3 regions of the Streptomyces sp. NPDC029466 genome follow, and region 1 is predicted to be linked to each of the others. Evidence: predicted binding sites of a transcription regulator. Region 1 holds the regulator's gene; each other region holds the start of a gene.

Region 1 (7,637 bases):
CACACCGCGTCCGCACCCGACCACTGCGCGGCCTGTGCCTCGGCGGCGGTGGTGACCGTCACGACGGTGTACGTGCCGACCTTGGCGAACGCGTCGAGGACGGCACGCGAGGGGCAGCCGAAGGTGAAGGACACCACCGGCACCGGGTCCTCGCGCAGTATCGCGAGCTTGGCCTCGTAGCCGTCGTCGATGGGCCCGTCGGTGTCACCGAGTTCGGTCTCGTACCAGGTGGCCTCGCCGGCGAGCTGTTCGCGGTAGACCTCGACGACGGAGCCGTCGGCCAGGGAGGGCTGCGGCATGAAGAGGTTGACGCCGAAGGGCCGGTCGGTCAGCGACCGCAGCTGTTTGATCTCCTGGTACATACCGTCGGCGGTTTTGTAGCCGGCGGCGAGGAAGCCGAGACCGCCGGCCTCGCAGACGGCGGCGGCGAGCTCGGGTCCGGAGCCGCCTCCCGCCATCGGGGCCTGCACGATCGGGTAGCGGCAGAGATCGGTCGGTGCGCTGGGCATGAGCACATCGTGTCACGCCCACCGCACCGCCCCGAACGGGGGCGGTGGCTGCCACGCGGGCCCGGGGAACCTCCGCGGACCCCGGGCCGACCTGGGCTATCGCCCGTTGAACGCGTCCTTCAGCCGCGAGAAGAGACCCTGCTGCCCCGGCTGGAACTGCCCCGTGGGCCGCTCCTCACCGCGCAGCTTGGCCAGCCGCCGCAGCGCCTCCTCCTGCTCGGGTTCGAGCTTGGTGGGCGTCTGCACCTCGACATGGACGATGAGGTCGCCGCGGCCGCCGCCGCGCAGATGGGTCACCCCGCGCTGGTGCAGCGGGATCGACTGGCCGGACTGGGTACCGGGCCGGACATCGATCTCCTCGACCCCGTCCAGCGTCTCCAGCGGGCACTTCGTGCCCAGCGCCGCCGCCGTCATCGGGATGGTGACCGTGCAGTGCAGATCGTCGCCGCGCCGCTGGAAGACCGGGTGCGGCAGCTCGTGGATCTCCACGTAGAGATCACCGGCGGGGCCGCCGCCGGGGCCGACCTCGCCCTCGCCCGCGAGCTGGATGCGGGTGCCGTTGTCGACACCGGCGGGGATCTTGACGGTCAGGGTGCGGCGGGAGCGGATCCGCCCGTCGCCCGCGCACTCATGGCACGGCGTGGGGACGACCGTGCCGAAGCCCTGGCACTGCGGGCACGGCCGCGAGGTCATGACCTGGCCCAGGAACGACCGGGTGACCTGCGAGACCTCACCGCGGCCGCGGCACATGTCACAGGTCTGCGCCGAGGTACCCGGCGCCGCGCCCTCGCCGCTGCACGTCGTACAGACGACGGCGGTGTCGACCTGGATGTCCTTGGTCGTACCGAAGGCCGCCTCGGTCAGCTCGACGTCGAGCCGGATCATGGCGTCCTGGCCGCGGCGGGTGCGCGAGCGCGGCCCGCGCTGCGACGCGGTGCCGAAGAACGCGTCCATGATGTCGGAGAAGTTGCCGAAGCCCGCGCCGAAGCCGCCCGCGCCCTGGCCGCCGCCCGCCTGCGACAGGGGGTCCCCGCCGAGGTCGTAGACCTGCTTCTTCTGCGGGTCCGAGAGCACCTCGTAAGCGGCGTTGATCTCCTTGAACCGCTCCTGGGTCTTCGGATCCGGGTTCACGTCCGGGTGCAGCTCACGCGCCAGCCGACGGAAGGCCTTCTTGATCTGGTCCTGCGAGGCGTCGCGTCCGATACCGAGGACCGAGTAGTAATCCGTGGCCACTTACGACTCCGCGAGGATTTGTCCGACGTAACGTGCCACTGCGCGTACCGCTCCCATCGTTCCGGGGTAGTCCATGCGGGTCGGTCCGACCACGCCGAGTTTGGCGACTGCCTCGTCGCCCGAACCGTAGCCGACCGTGACGACCGATGTGGACGCCAGGCCTTCATGGGCATTCTCATGCCCGATACGTACGGTCATGCCCGAGTCCTTGGCCTCGCCGAGAAGCTTGAGCATCACCACATGCTCCTCAAGGGCCTCCAGCACCGGCCGGATGGTCAGGGGGAAATCGTGCCCGAAGCGCGTGAGATTGGCGGTGCCGCCGATCATCAGCCGCTCTTCGGTCTCCTCCACCAGAGTTTCCAGCAACACCGACAGCACTGTCGAGACCGTACTGCGGTCGTCCTGCTCGAAGGACTCCGGGAGATCCTGCACCAACTGCGGCACATCCGCGAACCGGCGCCCCACGACCCGGCTGTTGAGCCGGGCCCGAAGATCCGCCAGCGAGGTCTCGCCGAACGGTGCCTGGCAGTCGATCAGCCGCTGCTCGACCCGCCCGGTGTCCGTGATCAGCACCAGCATCAGCCGGGCCGGGGCCAGGGCCAGCAGCTCGACGTGCCGGACCGTGGACCGGGTCAGGGACGGGTACTGCACGACGGCGACCTGCCGGGTCAGCTGCGCCAGCAGCCGGACCGTGCGGCCCACCACGTCATCGAGATCGACGGCGCCGTCCAGGAAGTTCTGGATCGCCCGCCGCTCCGGGCTGGACAGCGGCTTCACACCGGCCAGCTTGTCGACGAACAGGCGGTAGCCCTTGTCGGTCGGGATGCGCCCGGCACTCGTGTGCGGCTGGGCGATGAAACCCTCGTCCTCCAGGGCGGCCATGTCGTTGCGGACGGTGGCCGGGGAGACGCCGAGCTGATGGCGTTCGGTCAGGGCCTTGGAGCCGACCGGCTCCTCCGTCCCGACATAGTCCTGGACGATGGCGCGCAGCACTTCGAGCCTGCGTTCACTGAGCATCCCGCGCACCTCCAGTCCGGCCGTCCGCCGTCTCGACTCTCCTGGCACTCACACGGGCCGAGTGCCAGACCTTGAGCCAGTGTACGGCCGAGTAGCACGGACACGGCAAGGGCGGCCGCACACAGCACCCGCCCGGTGACCGTGTTCGGTCGATCTGTCGGGCAACGCTATCGCGATGGCGCTAGCGTCTCGGTATGCACACGTCTTGGGAAGAGGCCGGTTGGGAACAGCTGGGTGACGGTGTCGCCAGACGCCGGATGCCGGGCTGGGACGAGACGATCGGCGTGATCGCGGGCACCACCGGCGTCATGATCGTCGACACCGGCGCGACCCTGCGCGACGGGGCGGATCTGCGGCGCGCGATCCGCGGTGTGCTGGGCCGGAACGTGACGCATATCGCGCTCACCCACCCGCATTTCGATCATGTGCTGGGCACGGCTGCCTTCGCGGGCGTCGAGGTCTTCGGCGCGGCCGGACTGGGCGAGCTGCTGCGCCGCGGCAAGGACGCGCTGCGGCACGACGCGATACGGCACGGCGTCGACCGTGACGCGGCCGCCGAGGCCGCCGATCTGCTGGTCGCCCCGCACCACCACGTCCACGACCAGCTGACCGTCGAGCTCGGCGACCGGCAGGTGCTGCTCGCCAATGTCGGCCCCGGCCACACGGCGCACGATCTCGCGGTCCTGGTACCGGGCCGGGGCGGGTCCCCGGAGATCGTCTTCTGCGGCGATCTGGTCGAGGAGTCCGGCGAACCCCAGGCGGGCCCGGACGCGCTGCCGCGGCGGTGGCCCGGCGCACTGGACCGGCTGCTGGCCCTCGGCGGCGAGGACGCGCGGTATGTGCCCGGCCACGGCGCCGTGGTGGACGCCGGTTTCGTCCGCGCCCAGCGTGCCGCCCTCGCCGCCCGCTTCGGCGTCGCCCCCTCCTGACCCCCGCTCGCTCACCCACGGACAGGCCCCAATGCAGAGCAAGCGCTACAGCCCCGACCTCACCCCGCCCTGACTGCATCCCCCGGGGGCGACCCCCGGACCCCCGGCCGAAACACCGACCACCCGCAGAGAACAGGCCCCACTCGATGCAGAACAGGCACTACAGCCCCGACCTCACCCCGCCCTGGAAGAAGCAGCGCACGGCGCCCGAGGTCCCCGCCGAACCCGATCTGGTCGTCGAGGAGGTCACCTCGGGCTTCTGCGGCGCGGTGATCCGCTGCGAGAAGACGGCGCAAGGCCCGACGATCACCCTGGAGGACCGCTTCGGCAAGCACCGCGTCTTTCCCATGGAGCCGCGCGGCTTCCTCCTGGAGGGCAGGGTGGTCACGCTCGTACGCCCCCAGAGCGGGCCGGCCGCCACCACTCCGGCGCGTACGGCGTCCGGGTCGCTGGCCGTCCCCGGCGCCCGCGCACGGGTCGCCCGCGCCGGGCGCATCTATGTGGAGGGCCGGCACGACGCCGAGCTGGTGGAACGAGTCTGGGGCGACGACCTGCGCATCGAGGGCGTCGTCGTGGAGTACCTGGAGGGCATCGACGACCTGCCCGCGATCGTCCGCGGCTTCTCCCCCGGCCCGGACGCCCGCCTCGGCGTCCTCGTCGACCATCTCGTACCCGGCTCGAAGGAGTCCCGGATCGCGGCCGGGGTGACCGGTGACCACGCGCTGGTGGTGGGCCACCCGTACATCGACATCTGGGAGGCCGTGAAACCGTCCTCGGTCGGCATCCCGGCCTGGCCGGCCGTCCCGCACGGCCAGGACTGGAAGACGGGCGTCTGCCGGGCACTGGGCTGGCCGGAGAACACCGGCGCCGCCTGGCAGCGGATCCTCTCCTGCGTGCGCTCCTACAAGGACCTGGAGCCGGCGCTGCTGGGGAGGGTGGAGGAGCTGATCGACTTCGTCACGGGCGGCGATGTGGCCTGACCCCGGGAAGCGTCCCGAAGTCGGTGGTGTCCAGCTCGGTGCCGAGCGGCTCCAGCGGCACGGGGTCGCCGAACTCGGTGATCCGCTACACCGTGTAGTCGGCCTCCTCACCGGCGCCGACGGGCTCGGTGAGCAGGACGCAGTGGGCGTCGTACGGGTCGATGATCAAGTACGCGGGGACACCCCCGGCGGCGTAGATGGAGCGCTTCAGGCCGTAGTCGCGGTCCGCGCTGCGCAGGGAGACCACCTCAAGCAACAGCGTCACGTCCGAAGCGGGCACGAGCCATCCGGAACGCCCGCATCGTCCGCGCTCCATCACCACCAGGTCGGGCTGCGGCTTGCTGACCTCCCCCGGGAACGCGAGGTGCTGTGTCGCGAATCCGCGCCAGCGGTCGCGCGGAATCTGGCCGAGCACCTCGCTGACGATCCTGTTGTGGACGATATCCGTTCCGCCGCTCAGCAGGATTTCCCGGCGCAGGAGCTCCGCCCGGAAGCCCTCTGGAGGCTCGAACTCCGCGAAGTACTCCTCGATGCCCTGATCGTGCACTGTGGCCAGCCGCCCAACTATCCCTGTCTGCCGATGTATTGCGGCAGCCTAGGAACGGCGTTGCCCGGCGGACCGGGTCTCGGGGGGAGATCACTCTGCCGAGTGATCAGTCCACCAGATCCCGCACCACCGCATCCGCCAGCAGCCGCCCCCGGAGGGTCAGCACGGCCCGGCCGGCCTCGTACGGCGCCGGCTCCAGCAGGCCGTCGGCCAGGGCGCGCGCCGCCGCCCGCGCCCCCGCCGGGGCCAGGATGTCCAGCGGGCAGCCGTCCGCGAGGCGCAGCTCCAGGAGGATGCGTTCGACACGGCGGTCCTCGGCGGAGAGGAGCTCGCGGCCGGCGCCCGGGGAGCGGCCCTCGCTGAGGGCCTGGGCGTAGGCGCCGGGGTGTTTGACGTTCCACCAGCGGACGCCGCCGACGTGGCTGTGGGCGCCGGGGCCGGCGCCCCACCAGTCGGCGCCGGTCCAGTAGAGCTCGTTGTGGCGGCAGCGGGCGGCGTCGGTGGTGGCCCAGTTGGAGACCTCGTACCAGGTGAAACCGGCCGCGGCGAGGCGTTCGTCGGTGATCAGGTAGCGGTCGGCGTGCACATCGTCGTCGGTCATCGGGACCTCGCCGCGGCGGATCCGGCGGGCCAGCTGGGTGCCCTCCTCGACGATCAGGGCGTAGGCGGAGACATGGTCGGGGCCGGCGCCGATCGCGGCGTCGAGGGAGGCGCGCCAGTCGTCGTCGGTCTCGCCCGGGGTGCCGTAGATCAGATCGAGGTTGACGTGGTCGAAGCCGGCGGCGCGGGCCTCGGCGACACAGGCTTCGGGGCGGCCGGGGGTGTGCGTACGGTCGAGGATCTTCAGGACGTGCTGCCGGGCGCTCTGCATGCCGAAGGAGACGCGGTTGAAGCCGCCCGCGCGCAGTTCGTCGAGGTAGCGGGGGTCGACGGACTCCGGGTTGGCCTCGGTGGTGATCTCCGCGCCGGGCGCGAGGCCGAATTCCTCGCGGATCGCGGCCAACATCCGGGCGAGATCGGCGGCGGGCAGCAGGGTCGGGGTGCCGCCGCCGACGAAGACCGTCTCGACCGGGCGCGGGTCGTCGCCCAGCACCTTGCGGGCCAGCCGGATCTCCTCCACGACGGTGTCGGCGTAGTTGTCCCGGGAGGCCAGGGCGCCGCCGGAACCGCGCAGCTCGCTCGCGGTGTAGGTGTTGAAGTCGCAGTAGCCGCAGCGGGTCGCGCAGTACGGCACATGCAGATAGAAGCCGAGGGGGCGCCCGGCGGCCCCGGCCGCGGTATGACCGGGCAGCGCCCCGTCCTCGGGCATCGGCTCACCATCAGGCAGTGCGGAAGGCATGGGAACCATTGTCCGTCATCGCGGGGCGGTGCCGGTCCGGCGCCGCTGTGCCTCAGGACACCCCGGGTCCCGAGGCCTGGAGGACCAGCAGGGCCAGGTCGTCGTCGGGCGGGGTGGGGCCGAAGGCGTGGACGGTGCGGCGGATGTGGTCCGCGAGGGCGGTGGCGCCCAGGCCGGCGCCCGCGGCGAGGGCGGTGGCGAGGCCGTCCTCGTCGTCGAAGAGCCGCCGCCCCGAGCGCCGCTCGGTCACCCCGTCGGTGACGCACAGAAGCGTTTCCCCCGGGCAGAGGTCGAACGATTCGCTGACGTACGCGGCATCCTCGACCACTCCCAGCAGCATCTGTGGCGCCGCCACGACCCGGACCGCGCCATCCGTGCCCAGGACCAGCGGCAGCGGGTGGCCGGCGCTGGCGAGGGTGCAGCGGGCGCCGCCGGAGCCGCCGGGATACGGGACGATCTCGCCGTAGAGCAGGGACAGGAAGCGGGCCTGTTCGCCCTCCTCACGGATCTCGACCGGCGCCTCCGCCCCGGCGCCGGCCGCCGCCACCGCCGCCGCGACCGCCGCGACCGAGTCCGCGGCCTCCCGCGCCATGGTCTTGTTGAGCCGGTCGAGCACCGCCGCGACCCCGAAACCGTCCCGGGCCAGCAGCCGCAGCACCGGCCGGGCCAGCCCGGTCACCGCCGCCGCCTCCGGGCCGCTGCCGCAGACATCGCCGAGCGCGAAGCACCAGCGGCCGTCCCCGGCGTCGAACAGGTCCCAGAAGTCGCCGCCCGCCCAGGCGCCCTCACGCGGTTCGTAGACCACCGCCGACTCCACCCCGGGCACCCGCGCCCGCCCCCGGGGCAGCAGCCGGCGCTGCAGGACCTGACTGATGCGCTCCTGGCGGCTGTAGGCGCGGGCGGTGGCGACCGCGCGGGCGACTCGGCGGCACAGGTCCTCGATCAGCGCGACCACTTCGTCGGGGAAGTGCGGCAGCCCGCCCCGGCCGAGCAGCAGGGTGCCGAGCCGCCGGCCGCCGGCGACCAGGGGGCAGGCCAGTGCGGCGCCGCCGGGGCCGTAGCCGCCCGGTTCGTACGGCCAGG
Region 2 (7,637 bases), on a different contig from region 1:
CCGCAATGCGGTGGTCCACGGGAGCCGGCCGGGCGTACCGGCACGGGTCGAGGCGGTGCTGCGGCCCGGCGGCTCACCGGCGGAACCGGTCGCCGTGCTCACGGTGGACGACGAGGGTCCGGGCATCGCGCCGGAAGCGCGTCAGCAGGTCTTCCAGCGGTTCCACCGGCGCACGGACAGCCCGGGCTCGGGGCTGGGGCTGACCCTGGTGGCCCAGCAGATCGCCCTGCACCGCGGCACCGTGGAGATCATGGACCGGCCCACGGGGACCGGCGCCCGGTTCGAGGTGCGGCTGCCCCGTCCCGTTGACGTGGAGGCCGACACCCGCACCCTGCAACTGCCGCTGCGCCGCGTCTGGCTGAGCGAGATTCCGGCCGAGGGGTTCGCCCCGGAGTTCGTTTCGGGGCCCAGCCCAGAGTCGGCTCCGCCCGCCCCCTAGGAACCTGCCGCTCCCCCCTCCCGCCGCCGGGCCTCCCTGGCCACCCGCGTCGTCACCCGACTCGCCCCCGCGGAGCACGTCACCGAGCGGAAGTGGCCGTCGACCTCGGCGACCCAGTACGCATCGGCGAGCGTGACCGCCTGCACGCACCGGCTGCTCCGCCACCCGCGGAAGGACACCCCGACGACATCGGCGCCGGGCGGCAACTGCCCCCACGCCAGCGACCAGGGCGCCGCCGTCCCGCCGCCGCGCCGGGCGCCCCTGAGCGGTGAGGCGCAGAGCGTGCTCACCACGGACACATCGATCAGTCCGGCCCCGCTGTGCACCTCCAGCGCCGGGCGGCCCTCGGAGCCGCGCGCGAGGTGCAGCAGCCAGCCGCTCAGGGGCAGCCGCAGGGCACGCGGCCCCAGAACGGCGAGGGTGGAGGAGCTCGTACGGGAGGGCTCGTCCGGCAGAAGGAAATCAACGCGGTCCACGGTGTCTCCCGGGGTTCGACGGCTCGGTGCGTGCGCTGCCGCTGACGCGGAGGCTGACGCGCAACTGACCCGGAGCGTAAGGACGTTCCTTGTGGATTCCTTGTGTCGGCGCACGTCTGCCGGCTCTCCTACCTCGGCTCCTCCACGGGACGACGCACACCGCACCGAGTCACAAGATCCCCACAAGGAACGTCCCTACGTTCTGTGCCACCGGCCGGTCCGCCTCCACGGGAGACCGGGTACGGCCGCGTCCATCCCTTTCCGGAAACCCTTCGTTTCCGGGAAGCCATTCGTTCCTGGAAGGGAGCACCACCATGCAGCGTCCCAAGACCGCAGTGGCAGGAGTTCTGGCCGGACTCGCGCTCACCGGTTCCCTGCTGGCCACGGCAGGACCGGCGAACGCGGCGGGCTCCGACAGCCCGGCCGCCGCCCCCGCGGCAACGGCCCCGAAGACCGCCCACAAGGGCCACGGCAAGAGCCTCTGTGAGCGGGTGCCCCACATCGAGAAGCGCCTCAACAAGGCGCTCGACCGGCTCAACGGCGATGCGGGCACCCGCGGTTCGATCGCACGGATGGCGGCGCGGGTGAAGAAGGCCCACTCCAAGGGCCACGAGGAGGTCGCCACGTTCCTCCAGGACCGGCTCACCCACCGCAAGGAGCTGAAGCCGGACCTCACCCGGAAGCTCCGTGACCTCAAGGCCGTCGCGACCTGGTGCGAGAAGAAGGACGACGCCAAGGACGGCAGCGGCTCATGAGGCGACGTTCCCGGCGGATCGCGCTGCTGCTGACGGCGGCGGTCGCGGTACCGGTCCTGGCGGCCACCGGCTGTTCGGGAGACTCCGGCCAGGCGTCCCCGGGGGGCTCCGGAGGCAGCGGTGCGTCGTCCTCGGCGCCACAGGGGTCCTCCGGTTCGCCCGGCCCCTCCGGTTCGTCCGCTGAGGAAGCGGAGATGGAGAAGAAGATCCAGGACGCCGAGAAGGCGGCGGACGACGCCGACGCCGACGCGGCCGAGGACCCTCAGTGAGGAGCCGGTGATGGAGGCGGGGGCATCCGTGGGCTCTCCCCCGGGCCCGCACACCGCGGGAGCACGCCGGCTGGGCGGCCGGTACGAGCTGGGCGACCGGCTCGGCCGGGGCGGCACCGCCGAGGTCCATGCCGCGCACGACCTGCGGCTCGGCCGCGGCGTCGCGGTCAAGACCCTGCGGTCCGACCTGGTCGGGGACCCGAAGTCGCTGGCGCGCTTCAGGAACGAGGCGCGCTCGGCGGCGTCGCTCAACCACCCGTCGATCGTCGCGGTCTACGACACCGACGAGGACATGGTGGACGGCACGTTCGTTCCGTACATCGTGATGGAACGGGTCGACGGGGCGACCTTCGCGGACCTGCTGCACGACCGGCACCGGCTCCCGCCCGCCAGGGCGCTGGAGTTGACCGCCGGAGTGCTGAAGGCGCTGGCGCACGCGCATCACAGCGGCATCGTCCACAGCGACATCAAACCCGCCAATGTGATGCTCACCCACGACGGTGCCGTCAAGGTGACAGACTTCGGCATCGCGCGGCTCGTGGCGGTGCCGGGGGCGGACCTGCCCCCGGACACCACGGTCGTCGGCACTCCCCCGTACCTCTCCCCGGAGCAGGCCCGGGGAGAGACCGTGGGTGCCCCCGCCGACCTCTATTCCACCGGCTGTCTGTTGTACGAGTTGCTGACGGGGCGTCCGCCGTTCCTCGGTGAGGGCGTGCTGGACCTGGTACTCCAGCATGCGGAGGCCACTCCGGAACCCCCGTCAGCCCATGTGCCACAGCTGCCCCCCGAGTGCGATGCGCTCGTGCTCCGGGCACTGAACAAGGAGCCCACGGACCGCCCGCCGAACGCCGAGGCGATGCTCGGCACCGTCGAGCGGATCCTGGGCGGCCTCCCCTCCGGGCACTCGGACCCGGGCCCGGCGGCGGCGTTCGGTGGGCCGGCGGACGCGGGGGGGGGCCCCCCCCCCCCCCCCCCCCCCCCCCGCCCCCGCACATCCGGCCCGCTCACCCCGAGCCCGCCCGCGTCGAGCCTGCACACGGACCCGACGCTGGTGTTCCCCGACCCGGATCCCGCCGTCCGGGGCGACCGGGGGCGCCGCTCCCGGCCGGCCCGGCGCCGGGTCGGCCGGACGGCCGGGCTGCTGGTGGGCGCCCTGCTGGCCGTAGTGGCCGGCGCGTACGCCCTCACGGTCCCGGGCAGCGGGGAGCCGGACGCCACCACAGCGAGCGCCGGGGCGTCCGGCACCGCGAGCCCGGCCTCCCCGGCACCGGACGAGTCGCCGGAGCAGGAGCCCGGCCGGCAATCGGCGGACGAGCAGGCGGACGGCCGGCAGCCGAAGGGCGAGCAGGCCGGCCGGGGCAAGGCCCGGGTTCCCGCCCTCGTCGGCAGCACGCTGCCGCGGGCGCGGGCCGCCGCCGAGCGAGCGGGGCTCCGGGTGATGCCGGTCAAGCGCCTGCCGGGCCGGCACTGCCCGGAGGGGCCCGCCGAGCCGCGCACCGTGTGCGCGCAGACGCCGGGGCCGGGCACCGGCGTCGCCCGCGGGTCCACGATCCGGGTCAGAGTGCCGGAGGGCCGCCCCCGCGCCCACCACCGCCCGGCACGCCCATGACCTGACCGCACCTCAGATCCACGGAACAGCAGATCCGCCGCCACCGCATACCCCCCGCACCAACGCCGCCGGGGCGGCACCCCCCTTAAAGGAGGGTGCCGCCCCGGCGTTCGTGTGGACGTGTTGATCCGGGAGGATCAGCGTTCCGATCCGCAGCGGATCAGAAGTCCATGTCACCGCCCGGCATGCCGCCCGGAGCGCCCGCCGCGGCGGCCTTCTCCGGCTTGTCGGCGATGACGGCCTCGGTGGTGAGGAAGAGCGCCGCGATGGAGGCGGCGTTCTGCAGCGCGGAGCGCGTGACCTTGGCCGGGTCGATGATGCCCTCGGCGATCATGTCGACGTACTCACCGGTCGCGGCGTTCAGACCGTGGCCGACGGCCAGGTTGCGCACCTTCTCCACCACGACGCCGCCCTCAAGGCCGCCGTTGACGGAGATCTGCTTGAGCGGGGCCTCCAGGGCGAGCTTCACGGCGTTGGCGCCGGTCGCCTCGTCACCGTCGAGCTCCAGCTTCTCGAAGACCTGGGAGGCCTGGAGCAGGGCGACGCCACCGCCGGCGACGATGCCCTCCTCGACGGCCGCCTTCGCGTTGCGAACGGCGTCCTCGATGCGGTGCTTGCGCTCCTTGAGCTCGACCTCGGTGGCGGCACCGGCCTTGATGACGGCCACGCCGCCGGCCAGCTTCGCCAGACGCTCCTGGAGCTTCTCGCGGTCGTAGTCCGAGTCGCTGTTCTCGATCTCGGCGCGGATCTGGTTGACGCGGCCCTGGACCTGCTCGCTGTCACCGGCACCGTCGACGATGGTGGTCTCGTCCTTGGTGATGACGACCTTGCGGGCGCGGCCGAGCAGTTCGAGACCGGCGTTCTCCAGCTTGAGGCCGACCTCCTCGGAGATGACGGTGCCACCGGTGAGGATGGCGATGTCGCCGAGCATGGCCTTGCGGCGGTCACCGAAGCCCGGGGCCTTGACGGCGACGGACTTGAAGGTGCCACGGATCTTGTTGACGACCAGGGTCGACAGGGCCTCGCCCTCGACGTCCTCGGCGATGATCAGCAGCGGCTTGCCGGACTGCATGACCTTCTCCAGGAGCGGCAGCAGGTCCTTCACGCTGCCGATCTTGGAGTTGACGATGAGGATGTACGGGTCGTCGAGCGACGCCTCCATACGCTCCATGTCGGTGGCGAAGTACGCCGAGATGTAGCCCTTGTCGAAGCGCATACCCTCGGTGAGCTCCAGCTCCAGACCGAAGGTCTGGGACTCCTCGACGGTGATGACGCCTTCCTTGCCGACCTTGTCCATGGCCTCGGCGATCAGCTCGCCGATCTGGGTGTCAGCGGCGGAGATGGAGGCGGTCGAAGCGATCTGCTCCTTGGTCTCCACGTCCTTGGCCTGCTCCAGCAGGGCGGCGGAGACGGCCTCGACGGCGCGCTCGATACCGCGCTTGAGGGCCATCGGGTTGGCGCCGGCGGCGACGTTGCGCAGGCCCTCGCGGACCAGGGCCTGGGCCAGGACGGTCGCGGTCGTCGTGCCGTCACCGGCGACGTCGTCCGTCTTCTTCGCGACCTCCTTGACCAGCTCGGCGCCGATCTTCTCGTACGGGTCCTCGAGCTCGATCTCCTTGGCGATGGACACACCATCGTTGGTGATCGTGGGGGCGCCCCACTTCTTCTCGAGGACGACGTTGCGGCCCTTGGGGCCGAGGGTGACCTTGACGGCGTCGGCGAGCTGGTTCATCCCGCGCTCGAGACCGCGCCGTGCCTCCTCGTCGAACGCGATGATCTTGGCCATGTGAAGTGGTCCTCCCGGACTGGGGTGGATTGCTCCGGACCGCGCTGGCGCCCGCGACGGACGACCTGCAAGCCTGTGTGGTTCCTTGCCCCACGCAACCTGCGGGCCTCACCGACCCGGTCCTTCTTTGTCACTCTCACTGGGAGAGTGCTAACGCCAATGATTAGCACTCGCACCCGTCGAGTGCAAGGCGACTTCGTGGAAGACTCCCGCGGGGTTGGCGGCCGCGGGACACCCGAGCCGCACGCCCCGACCCGGGGAGCCCCGCCCGCCCGGTGGACAGCCGAAGGCCCGTACCCCCCTCAGGGGTACGGGCCTTCCTCACGCAGCAGTCGGTCGGCGCCTCAGCCGGCCACCCGGACCATGTCCGCCTGCGGCCCCTTCTGGCCCTGCGAGATCTCGAACTCGACCCGCTGACCCTCCTCAAGGGTGCGGTAGCCGTCCATCTGGATCGCGCTGTAGTGGACGAAAACATCCGCACCACCGTCGACCGCGATGAAGCCGTACCCCTTCTCCGCGTTGAACCACTTGACGGTGCCCTGAGCCATGCCTAACTCCCCTATTACTGGCCCTTGCGCAGGACCGCACTCCGCGGACCCGGGTCAGACCTCACCCCGCGAAAGGCCCGTGGGGTGTGCGCCGGAACGCGTCGACCGCCGCTGAATGTATCTGCACAGATGCCCAGAGCAACAGGTCAATCGGACGAGAATTCCGGCGCCGGAGAATCGGCAATATGCGGCGAAATCCCAGTTCTCCAGGGCAAGTCGGGCCGGGCATAGGGCACCTAGGCGACAAATACCGCCCACACTTTGGCCACAACTGATCGCGAACACATATGCGTTCGGCACGCGCACGGTGATATCCGGAGGGGGATCACCCCAATGGTATCTCCTTTCACAACATGGAATTGCCCCGTCCGCTTTCCGGCGGACGGGCCAATTCCAGTCATGAAGGAGAAGAGTTGGCGCAAATCAGCAGCCGCCGGCCACCGCCGGGATGATCGAGATGCCCGCGCCGTCCGGGGTGGGCGTCTCCAGGCCCTGCTCGAAGCGCACATCGTCGTCGTTGACGTACACGTTCACGAAGCGGCGCAGCTTGCCGGCGTCGTCCAGCACACGGGCCGCGATGCCCTGGTGGTTCTGCTCCAGGTCGGCGATCACCTCGGAGAGGGTCGCGCCCTCGGCGGGGACCTCGGCCTGGCCACCGGTGTACGTGCGGAGGATGGTGGGGATGCGGACCTTGACGCTCATGGTTCTGCCTTCCAGGGGTACGGAGTACGAGTTCGGGGGCCGGTCGCGGCCTCGTCCGCCAGCTGCCGGACGGGCCGGCGACCTCAGCGGGCCAGGCCGGCCGCGCGGAACGCGTCCAGGTTCGGACGGATGGTGGCCGTGGGCCCGGAGGTGGGGGCGACCGCGTCGAGTGTCTTGAGGCCGTCACCCGTGTTCAGGACGACGGTGGTCAGGGACGGGTCGAGCACGCCGTTCTCGATCAGCTTCTTGGTCACGCCGACGGTCACACCGCCCGCGGTCTCCGCGAAGATGCCTTCCGTCCTGGCCAGCAGCTTGATCGCGTCGACGACCTGCTCGTCGTTGACATCCTCCACGGCCCCGCCCGTACGGCGCGCGATGTCCAGCACATACGGGCCGTCGGCCGGGTTGCCGATCGCCAGCGACTTGGCGATGGTGTTCGGCTTCTGGGGCCGGACCACGTCGTGTCCGGCCTTGAAGGCCGCCGACACCGGCGAGCAGCCCTCCGCCTGGGCACCGAAGATCTTGTACGGCTTGTCCTCGACCAGACCGAGGGCGATCAGCTCCTTGAGGCCCTTGTCGATCTTGGTGAGCTGCGAGCCGGACGCGATCGGGATGACGATCTGGTCCGGGAGCCGCCAGCCGAGCTGCTCGCAGATCTCGTACGCGAGCGTCTTGGAGCCCTCGCCGTAGTACGGCCGCAGATTGACGTTGACGAAGCCCCAGCCCTCGCCCAGCGGGTCGCCGATGAGCTCGGAGCAGAAGCGGTTGACGTCGTCGTAGTTGCCCTCGATCCCGACCAGGTCACCGCCGTAGACCGCGGCCATGACGACCTTGCCGGCCTCCAGGTCGTGCGGGATGAACACGCAGGACTGGAATCCGGCGCGGCGCGCCGCGGCGCCGACCGCACCGGCGAGGTTGCCGGTGGAGGAGCAGGAGAGGGTGGTGAAGCCGAAGGCGCGCGCGGCCTCGACGGCGATCGCCACGACGCGGTCCTTGAAGGAGTGCGTCGGGTTGCCCGAGTCGTCCTTGACGTACAGCCCGCCGGTGACGCCC
Region 3 (7,637 bases), on a different contig from region 1:
TCGCCTTGAGCCAGGCCACCGAGTCGACCGGGGTCCACTTCTCGGGCTTGTAGTCGTTCTCGAAGTCCAGCGCCGCGTACTCCAGGGAGACCGCCGAACCCTCGTGGTCCTTGAGGTAGGCGTTGACGCCCGCGGAGTAGGACTGGAGGTACTTCTTGGTGCTGGGCGACAGCTTGGTGTCGTACTCCTTCTGCGCCACGTCGTGCCAGCCGAGGGTGCGCAGGAACGAGTCGGTCTTGACCTGACCCTTGCCGAACATCTCCGAGAGCCGGCCGGCGGTCATGTGCCGCCGTACGTCCATCTCCCAGAAGCGGTCCTGGGCCTGGACGTACCCCTGGGCGCGGAAGAGGTCTTCGTCGGTGTCGGCGTAGATCTGCGGAATGCCGTGGGCGTCGCGGGTGACGTCCACCGGGTTGGTCAGACCCGGGAGTTTGAGCGAGCCCGTGGTCTGCGGGAACGACGCACGGACGGTACTGACACCCCAGAACGCGCCGAAGCCGATGCCCGCCACGAGCAGCAGCACGACCGTAATCGCGACGAGGCGGCCGCGCCGCCCCTTCTTCTTCCTGGGGACCGGGCCGGACTTGTTGGCGGGCATCTCTGTCCTTCGAGGGGCAGGGTGGGAGTGCTGGAGCAACCATAGGCGCACGGGTTCAAAGACCCCTACGCGGAGTCACCGCCAGCACAGCCAACCTTCAAGTAATGGTAAATTGTTAGTCTCAGTAACTAGATAGGGTAAGGAAAGCCGCCCCCGGAACCGGAACCCGTGCGAGGAAGGATCAGCTCCTGTCTGTCGACCACCTCAACGAACTCCTGCTGATCTGCTCGCTCGTACTGCTCATTGCGGTCGCCGCGGTACGGCTCTCCTCGCGCAGCGGGCTCCCCAGCCTGCTCATCTACCTGGGGATAGGCGTCGCCATCGGACAGGACGGGCCCGGTGGCGTCATCTTCGACAACGCCGAGCTGACCCAACTCCTGGGCTATACGGCGCTGGTCGTGATCCTCGCCGAGGGCGGCCTGGGCACCAAGTGGAAAGAGATCAGACCGGCGCTGCCCCGGGCGGCAGCGCTGTCGACGGTCGGCGTCGCGGTGAGCGTGGGGGTCACCGCGACAGGAGCGCACTATCTGGCCGGACTCGACTGGCGCCAGGCGCTGCTGATCGGTGCCGTGGTCTCCTCGACGGACGCCGCGGCCGTCTTCTCCGTGCTGCGCAGTGTGCCGCTGCCGGCCCGCCTGACCGGCGTACTGGAGGCCGAATCCGGCTTCAACGACGCCCCCGTGGTCATCCTCGTCGTCGCCTTCTCCACCGCGGGGCCGGTCGAGCACTGGTACACCCTGCTCGGCGAGATCACCCTGGAGCTGGCGATCGGCGCCGCCATCGGTCTGGCCATCGGCTGGCTCGGCGCGTACGCCATGCGGCATGTGGCGCTGCCCGCGTCCGGTCTGTACCCGATCGCCGTCATGGCCATCGCGGTCTCCGCCTACGCGGCCGGCGCCCTGGCGCACGGCTCCGGCTTCCTCGCCGTCTACCTGGCCGCGGTGATCCTCGGCAACGCCAAACTGCCGCACGCCCCGGCCACCCGCGGCTTCGCCGAGGGCCTCGGCTGGCTCGGCCAGATCGGCATGTTCGTCCTGCTGGGCCTGCTGGTGACCCCGCACAACCTGATCGACGACATCGTCCCGGCGCTGGTGATCGGCATGATCCTGACGCTGGTGGCCCGGCCGACCTCGGTGTTCGTGGCGCTGATGCCGTTCCGGGTGCCCTGGCGGGAGAAAACCCTGCTGTCGTGGGCCGGGCTGCGCGGTGCGGTGCCGATTGTGCTGGCCACCATCCCGATGGTGAACGAGGTGCCCGGCAGCGAACGGGTCTTCAACATCGTCTTCGTCCTGGTCGTGGTCTACACCCTCATCCAGGGGCCGACGCTGCCCTGGCTGGCCAGACGGCTGCGGCTGGGCGACGGTGAGGAGCCCGCCGACCTGGGCATCGAGTCGGCGCCCCTGGAGCGGCTGCGCGGCCATCTGCTGTCCACGTCCATCGGCCCGGCCTCCCGTATGCACGGCGTCGAGGTCGGTGAGCTGAGGATGCCCGCGGGCGCCGCGGTCACCCTCGTCGTCCGGGACGGCTCCAGCTTCGTGCCCTCGCCCTCCACGGTGCTGCGGCGCGGCGACGAGCTGCTGGTGGTCGCCACCGATCCGGTCCGCGACGCGGCGGAGCGGCGGCTCCAGGCGGTCTCCCAGGGCGGCAAGCTGGCCGGCTGGCTGGGGACCGGCGGCCCCACGGGAGGCCGGCCGCGCCACCGCCACCGCTGAGATCCGGCGGCTCCCTGGACGGGAATGTGCTGCATCTCTCCACGGATCCCAAGGGAATCTGCGGGAAGACCTGGCTGATCCCAGGGCTTCCCGCCCCGCAGCCTGTAGTATGAAGAGGCACATCGACGAACCAACTCTGCCTGATGCAGAGCTGGCGCGACCGCTCGGCGGCCGCGGTCCCCCTGCCTTACGCAGCCACCTCTTCCGGTGCGGACCACGCGGTATCACTCGGTCCTGCGCGAGAGGACAGCTCTCGGCGCGTTCCCGTGACGACCTCGCGGGTGGCGCGCTACCAGGCGGCAGAAAGGCCCGGCCGTGGCATCCGCGGTCAAGGACTCCCGTTCCGGATACGGACCACTGCTCCGCACCCCTGGTGCATGGACATTCCTGCTGCCCGGCTTCCTGGCCCGGCAGCCCTTCGCCATGCTGACGATCGGCATCGTGCTGCTCGTCCAGTCCACCACCGGCTCGTACGGCACCGCGGGCGCGGTGTCCGCCACGACCGGTGTGGCGATGGCGCTGTTCGCGCCGCAGAGCGGCAAGCTCGCCGACCGCTTCGGCCAGCGCGCGGTGCTGATCCCCGGCGTCCTGGCGCATGTCGCCGGTGTCGCGGCGCTGATCATCCTCGCCCTCGCGCACGCTCCCCTGTGGGCGCTGCTCGCCGTGGCGGTCCCCACGGGCGCCTCGACGCCGCAGGTCGGCCCGATGGTGCGGGCCCGCTGGGCCGCCCGGCTCGGCGGCAGTCCGCTGATGCCGACGGCCGCCGCCTTCGAGTCGGTGACCGACGAGTTCACCTTCGTGGTCGGCCCCGTACTGGCGACCGCGCTGTGCACCGGCATCCATCCGGCGGCCGGGCTGGTCGCCGAGGCCGCGCTGACCCTGGCCGGCGGGCTGCTGTTCGCCGCGCAGCGGCGCAGCCAGCCCCCGGTGCACCGGTCGCAGGCCGGCGACCGGCCGCGGGTCTCGGCGCTGTCGGTGCCCGGCGTACGCGTCCTGATCGTGGCGTTCCTCGGCATCGGCGCCGTCTTCGGCGGGATGCAGGTCTCGCTGACGGCCTTCACCCAGCACATCGGGCAGCCCGGCATCAACGGCGTGCTCTACGGGATCTTCGCGGGCGGCAACATGCTCGCCGGTATCGCCTGCGGCGCGATCGCCTGGAAGGTCGGCCCGCGGCGCCGGCTGCTGGTCGCCTACGGGCTGCTGGCGCTGGCCACCACCCCCCTGTGGGCGGTCACCGCGGTGCCGCTGCTGGGTGCCGTCGGCCTGGTCGTCGGCCTCTGCATCGCCCCGGCGCTGATCACCGGCTACACCCTCGTGGAGTCGCTGGTGCCGGCCGCCGCCCGCACCGAGGCCTTCACCTGGCTGACCGGCGCGGTCGCGCTGGGCCAGGCGGCCGCGGCCACCTCGTCGGGCCAGCTGGCGGACCGCTTCGGCCCGAGCATGGGCTTCCTGGTGCCGCTGGCCGGTACGGCGCTGGCCCTGACGGTGCTGCTGGCGCTCCGCGCCCACCTGCTGCCGCGTTCCTCGACCGTGGTCGCCGGCGCCCCGGCGGACGGCGCCGAGGACCGGGTCCCGGCCGTTTTCGAGGACCGCGAACGGGAGCTGGCGCGCGCCTGACCGAGCGTGGAGTGGGTCACCGTCCGCCGGTCACGGTGGACTGGCGCGCGGGAATACTGCAATATGGAGCGTCGTTAGCACTCATCGAGTGAGAGTGCCAGGAGGAAGACAAGTGCCGACCTACCAGTACCAGTGCACCGAGTGCGGCGAGGACCTCGAGGCGGTGCAGAAGTTCACCGACGACGCGCTCACGGAGTGCCCCGCCTGCAACGGACGCCTCAAGAAGGTGTTCTCCGCGGTCGGCATCGTCTTCAAGGGCTCCGGCTTCTACCGCAACGACAGCCGCGGCTCGTCGTCCAGCAGCAGCCCCGCCAAGAGCGCCTCCACGTCGGGCACGACGTCCTCCTCGGACTCGTCGAGCTCCTCGTCCGGCAGCTCCGACAGCAAGTCCTCCGCCCCGGCCGCCGCTTCGTCCACCAGCAGCAGCTCGGGCACCAGCTCCGCCGCCTGACCCCGCACCTGCCCGGACCCCGCCGTCACCGACGGCGGGGTCCGTCGGCTTACGGCTTTCTTTCGTTCCCGCCACTCGCCTTCCCCCGCCGCCGCGCCCCGATAGTGTGATCGGCATGGCTGACGCGGAGATTGGCGTTATCGGCGGATCGGGTTTCTACTCCTTCCTCGACGACGTGACCGAGATCACGGTGGACACCCCGTACGGGCGCCCGAGCGATTCGCTGTTCCTGGGAGAGATCGCCGGCCGCCAGGTCGCGTTCCTGCCCCGGCACGGCCGCGGCCACCACCTCCCGCCGCACCGCATCAACTACCGCGCCAATCTCTGGGCCCTGCGCTCGCTCGGCGTACGCCAGGTCCTCGGCCCGTGCGCGGTCGGCGGGCTGCGCCCCGAATACGGCCCGGGCACCCTCCTGGTCCCCGACCAGCTCGTCGACCGCACCAAGGCCCGCGCCCAGACCTACTTCGACGGCGAGCCCCTCCCCGACGGCAGCGTCCCCAACGTCGTCCATCTGACCTTCGCCGACCCGTACTGCCCCACGGGGCGCCGGGCCGCCCTCTCGGCGGCCCGTGGCCGGGACTGGGAGCCGGTCGACGGCGGCACCCTCGTCGTCATCGAGGGCCCCCGCTTCTCGACCCGCGCCGAATCGCGCTGGCATGCCGCACAGGGCTGGTCGGTGGTCGGCATGACGGGCCATCCCGAAGCCGTCCTGGCCCGCGAACTGGGCCTCTGCTATACCTCGTTGACCCTGGTCACCGACCTGGACGCGGGCACCGAGACCGGTGAGGGCGTCTCCCACGACGAAGTCTTCCGGGTCTTCGCCGAGAACGTCGGCCGACTGCGCGAGGTCCTCTTCGACGCGATCGCCGGCCTGCCCGACAACGCGGCCCGCGACTGCCTGTGCACCGGCGCCCACACCGGCTGGGACCTGGGCATCGAGCTGCCGTAACGCCTCGCGGAGCGCTAGGGCGGGTCCTGTCGGCTGGGTCCCGTCGTCCGCCGGGGGGGGCGGGGACTCGCGCTTGTGGTGCGTCCATGCCAGGTGTCGCGAGCCCGGCGGGGCCTTGCGGACGCGCCCTGGGCCTCCCCCTCCCGGGTGGCCGAGTTGTCCACAGGAGCCGGGCCGTCCACAGCCCGGAGCAGGCGGGCGGAGGCTTCCGGCACGGTGGTGATCAGCGGTTCACCCGACCCCTCACTCTCAGGCGGTGCCACCATGCTCCGGACCACCCCCGCTCTCCCTTCCCCCTCCCTGACCGTCCCCGAGTCCCTCTCCCCGCCGCTGCCCGCTCCCCCGCCGTGTGAAGTGCCGCACTTCGCACCGGTCCGGGCGGGCGGCGGCCGGCACCGATGGGGACGGCCCGCGCGGCAGCGCTTACTGGCCGCAGGTCTCGCGCTGACCGCCGCAGCACTGGCCGGCGGGGCGTCGTACGGTGCCGTACGGGACGCTCCGGCCCCCGGCTGCCCGTCGGCGGCGGCCCCGGGAGGGCGGTGACCATGCTCCAAGATCGAGTGGCCTCCGCGCCCACCCCACGCGAGACTGCTGCGAATGGCGGGGCACCCGCCGCGCGCCAATGGGGGCGCGCCCACCGCACCGGTACCGCGGTTTCCGTCCCTACGGCCCGCACGCTCGGCCCTTTCCCCCGGAACCACCGATTCCGTGCCGACGCACCGGTCGCTGGATGGTTCGTGTCACACGACTGGACACCTCTGCCCTGCCCTGCCGTAAGTTGCGGTGCTGATTGTTGGTGCACCGTCCGTAGTGAGCATGGAAAGAGGCTGTCAGGTGAGCGAGAGCAAGGGCGTCCTTCAGGGATTCAAGGAATTCCTGATGCGCGGCAACGTCATCGAACTCGCGGTCGCGGTCGTCGTCGGTGCGGCCTTCACCAACATCGTGAACGCGGTGGTGAAGGGCATCATCAACCCCATCGTGGGCGCCCTCGGCTCACAGAACCTCGATCACTACCAGGCCTGTCTGACCGCCACCTGCGCCAAGGATCCCAAGACGGGCGCCTTCACCGACGGGATCTACATCCTCTGGGGCTCGGTGCTCAGCGCCGCCCTGACGTTCCTGATCACCGCTGCGGTCGTCTACTTCCTCATGATCCTTCCGATCAACAAGTGGAAGGAACGCCAGGCGGCCCGGCAGGCGCTGGAGCCGGCCCCCGCCGACCCCACCGAGATCGAACTGCTCACCGAAATCCGCGATGCCCTGCTCGCCCAGCGCACCGGCGCACCTTTCGCGCCCACTTCCACCTCGGGCACGATCGGCACCCAGAAGACCCACGAGTAACAGACGCCCGCGGCCTGCGGACGCCGCCCACGCACCCCGCTCAGAGGTGGTGCGGCGGCTTCTCGTCCAGAAAACGGGCCAGGTCGGCAGCGCTGTCGCCCCCGGCCGGGCGCTCGCCCCAGCCGCGGTCGGTGTCGTCCGAGGACTGCTGGTTCAGCGGATCGTCGAAGATCAGCTTCGCGGCGGGCCGGGAGGCCGCCGGGCGGACGGCGGGTGAGGGCGCAGGGGTGCGCTCAGCGTCGGAGGGAGTCTGCGCGCCGGCGGAGGGCGCCTGCTCGGCCTCGGAGGGCGCCTGCTCGGCGTCGGAGCCGTCGTGGGGCGCGGGCACCGGCTCGGATTCGGGGGTGGGGCTCACGTGTCCAGGGTACGGGCGGGTCGGGAGCGGGTCAGACGTCGGCTTGGAACGGACCGGGCGGCTTGGACCGGAGCGGCGGCCTGGACCGTACGGCTTGGCGCTGGGACCGGAGCGGGCGGTGTGGGGCTGGGGCCGGGGCCGCCCGGCGCCGGGGCACCTGGGCATGAATGGGGGCCGCGCCGTCCCACGGGGTGGCCGGCTCTGTCGGTCAGAGCTGATGGAGGGCCCGGGCGCGGGCCGCATCGAGGGGCCCGTCCTCAGGGATCTGGAGGTAGTGGTTCACCTGCCACGCCTGGGTGGCGCGGGCCTGCCGGTTGGTGGTCTCCACCCACGGCGGATAGACGCGAAACGCCCGCTTACCGCCGGAGCCGTTCCGGGAAACGATGCCGCGCTCACAGAGCACCTCGCGCGGAAAGACGAAGTGCCCGAAGTGGCCGCCTTCGCGAGCGCTGATGACGAAAAGATCCACCGGATCCCCGGCGTCGAACGGCTGAATCGGCCCGCCCGGGCTCCGCTTCCACACCGTGACGAACTGACCGACCTTCGTCGGGGTGGTCTTGGCGACCCGGAACCGGACGGAGGAACCGTCGAGACTGAATTCATGTGCCGCGTAC

Evidence for each region. The regulator HrcA, encoded in region 1, represses chaperone genes, less so after heat shock. The targets are predictions, from matches to a motif close to TTNGCACTCNGNNNNNCNGAGTGCNAA.
Region 2: a site for HrcA is predicted at 5,462-5,488, ahead of groL (chaperonin GroEL). Genes of this name have one in related genera too.
Region 3: a site for HrcA is predicted at 4,002-4,028, ahead of ACZ4XD_RS10405 (FmdB family zinc ribbon protein). Genes of this name have one in related genera too.

Annotation. Positions count from the first base shown of each region.
Region 1 is NZ_JBVHZH010000041.1:84,757-92,393, reverse strand. Features, by position in the region: gene ACZ4XD_RS27825 (nitronate monooxygenase) at 1-509, opposite strand, end outside; gene dnaJ (molecular chaperone DnaJ) at 606-1,742, opposite strand; gene hrcA (heat-inducible transcriptional repressor HrcA) at 1,743-2,759, opposite strand; gene ACZ4XD_RS27810 (MBL fold metallo-hydrolase) at 2,954-3,688, shown strand; gene ACZ4XD_RS27805 (DUF3097 domain-containing protein) at 3,835-4,668, shown strand; gene ACZ4XD_RS27800 (Uma2 family endonuclease) at 4,754-5,215, opposite strand; gene hemW (radical SAM family heme chaperone HemW) at 5,322-6,554, opposite strand; gene ACZ4XD_RS27790 (SpoIIE family protein phosphatase) at 6,607-7,637, opposite strand, start outside.
Region 2 is NZ_JBVHZH010000002.1:22,191-29,827, reverse strand. Features, by position in the region: gene ACZ4XD_RS01930 (sensor histidine kinase) at 1-439, shown strand, start outside; gene ACZ4XD_RS01925 (hypothetical protein) at 436-915, opposite strand; gene ACZ4XD_RS01920 (hypothetical protein) at 1,230-1,670, shown strand; gene ACZ4XD_RS01915 (hypothetical protein) at 1,667-1,939, shown strand; gene ACZ4XD_RS01910 (protein kinase domain-containing protein) at 1,968-3,548, shown strand; gene groL (chaperonin GroEL) at 3,709-5,334, opposite strand; gene ACZ4XD_RS01900 (cold-shock protein) at 5,679-5,882, opposite strand; gene ACZ4XD_RS01895 (MoaD/ThiS family protein) at 6,306-6,584, opposite strand; gene thrC (threonine synthase) at 6,668-7,637, opposite strand, start outside.
Region 3 is NZ_JBVHZH010000009.1:80,506-88,142, reverse strand. Features, by position in the region: gene ACZ4XD_RS10420 (penicillin acylase family protein) at 1-598, opposite strand, end outside; gene ACZ4XD_RS10415 (potassium/proton antiporter) at 787-2,310, shown strand; gene ACZ4XD_RS10410 (MFS transporter) at 2,626-3,927, shown strand; gene ACZ4XD_RS10405 (FmdB family zinc ribbon protein) at 4,040-4,378, shown strand; gene ACZ4XD_RS10400 (S-methyl-5'-thioadenosine phosphorylase) at 4,494-5,327, shown strand; gene mscL (large conductance mechanosensitive channel protein MscL) at 6,162-6,668, shown strand; gene ACZ4XD_RS10390 (hypothetical protein) at 6,709-7,023, opposite strand; gene ACZ4XD_RS10385 (MepB family protein) at 7,232-7,637, opposite strand, start outside.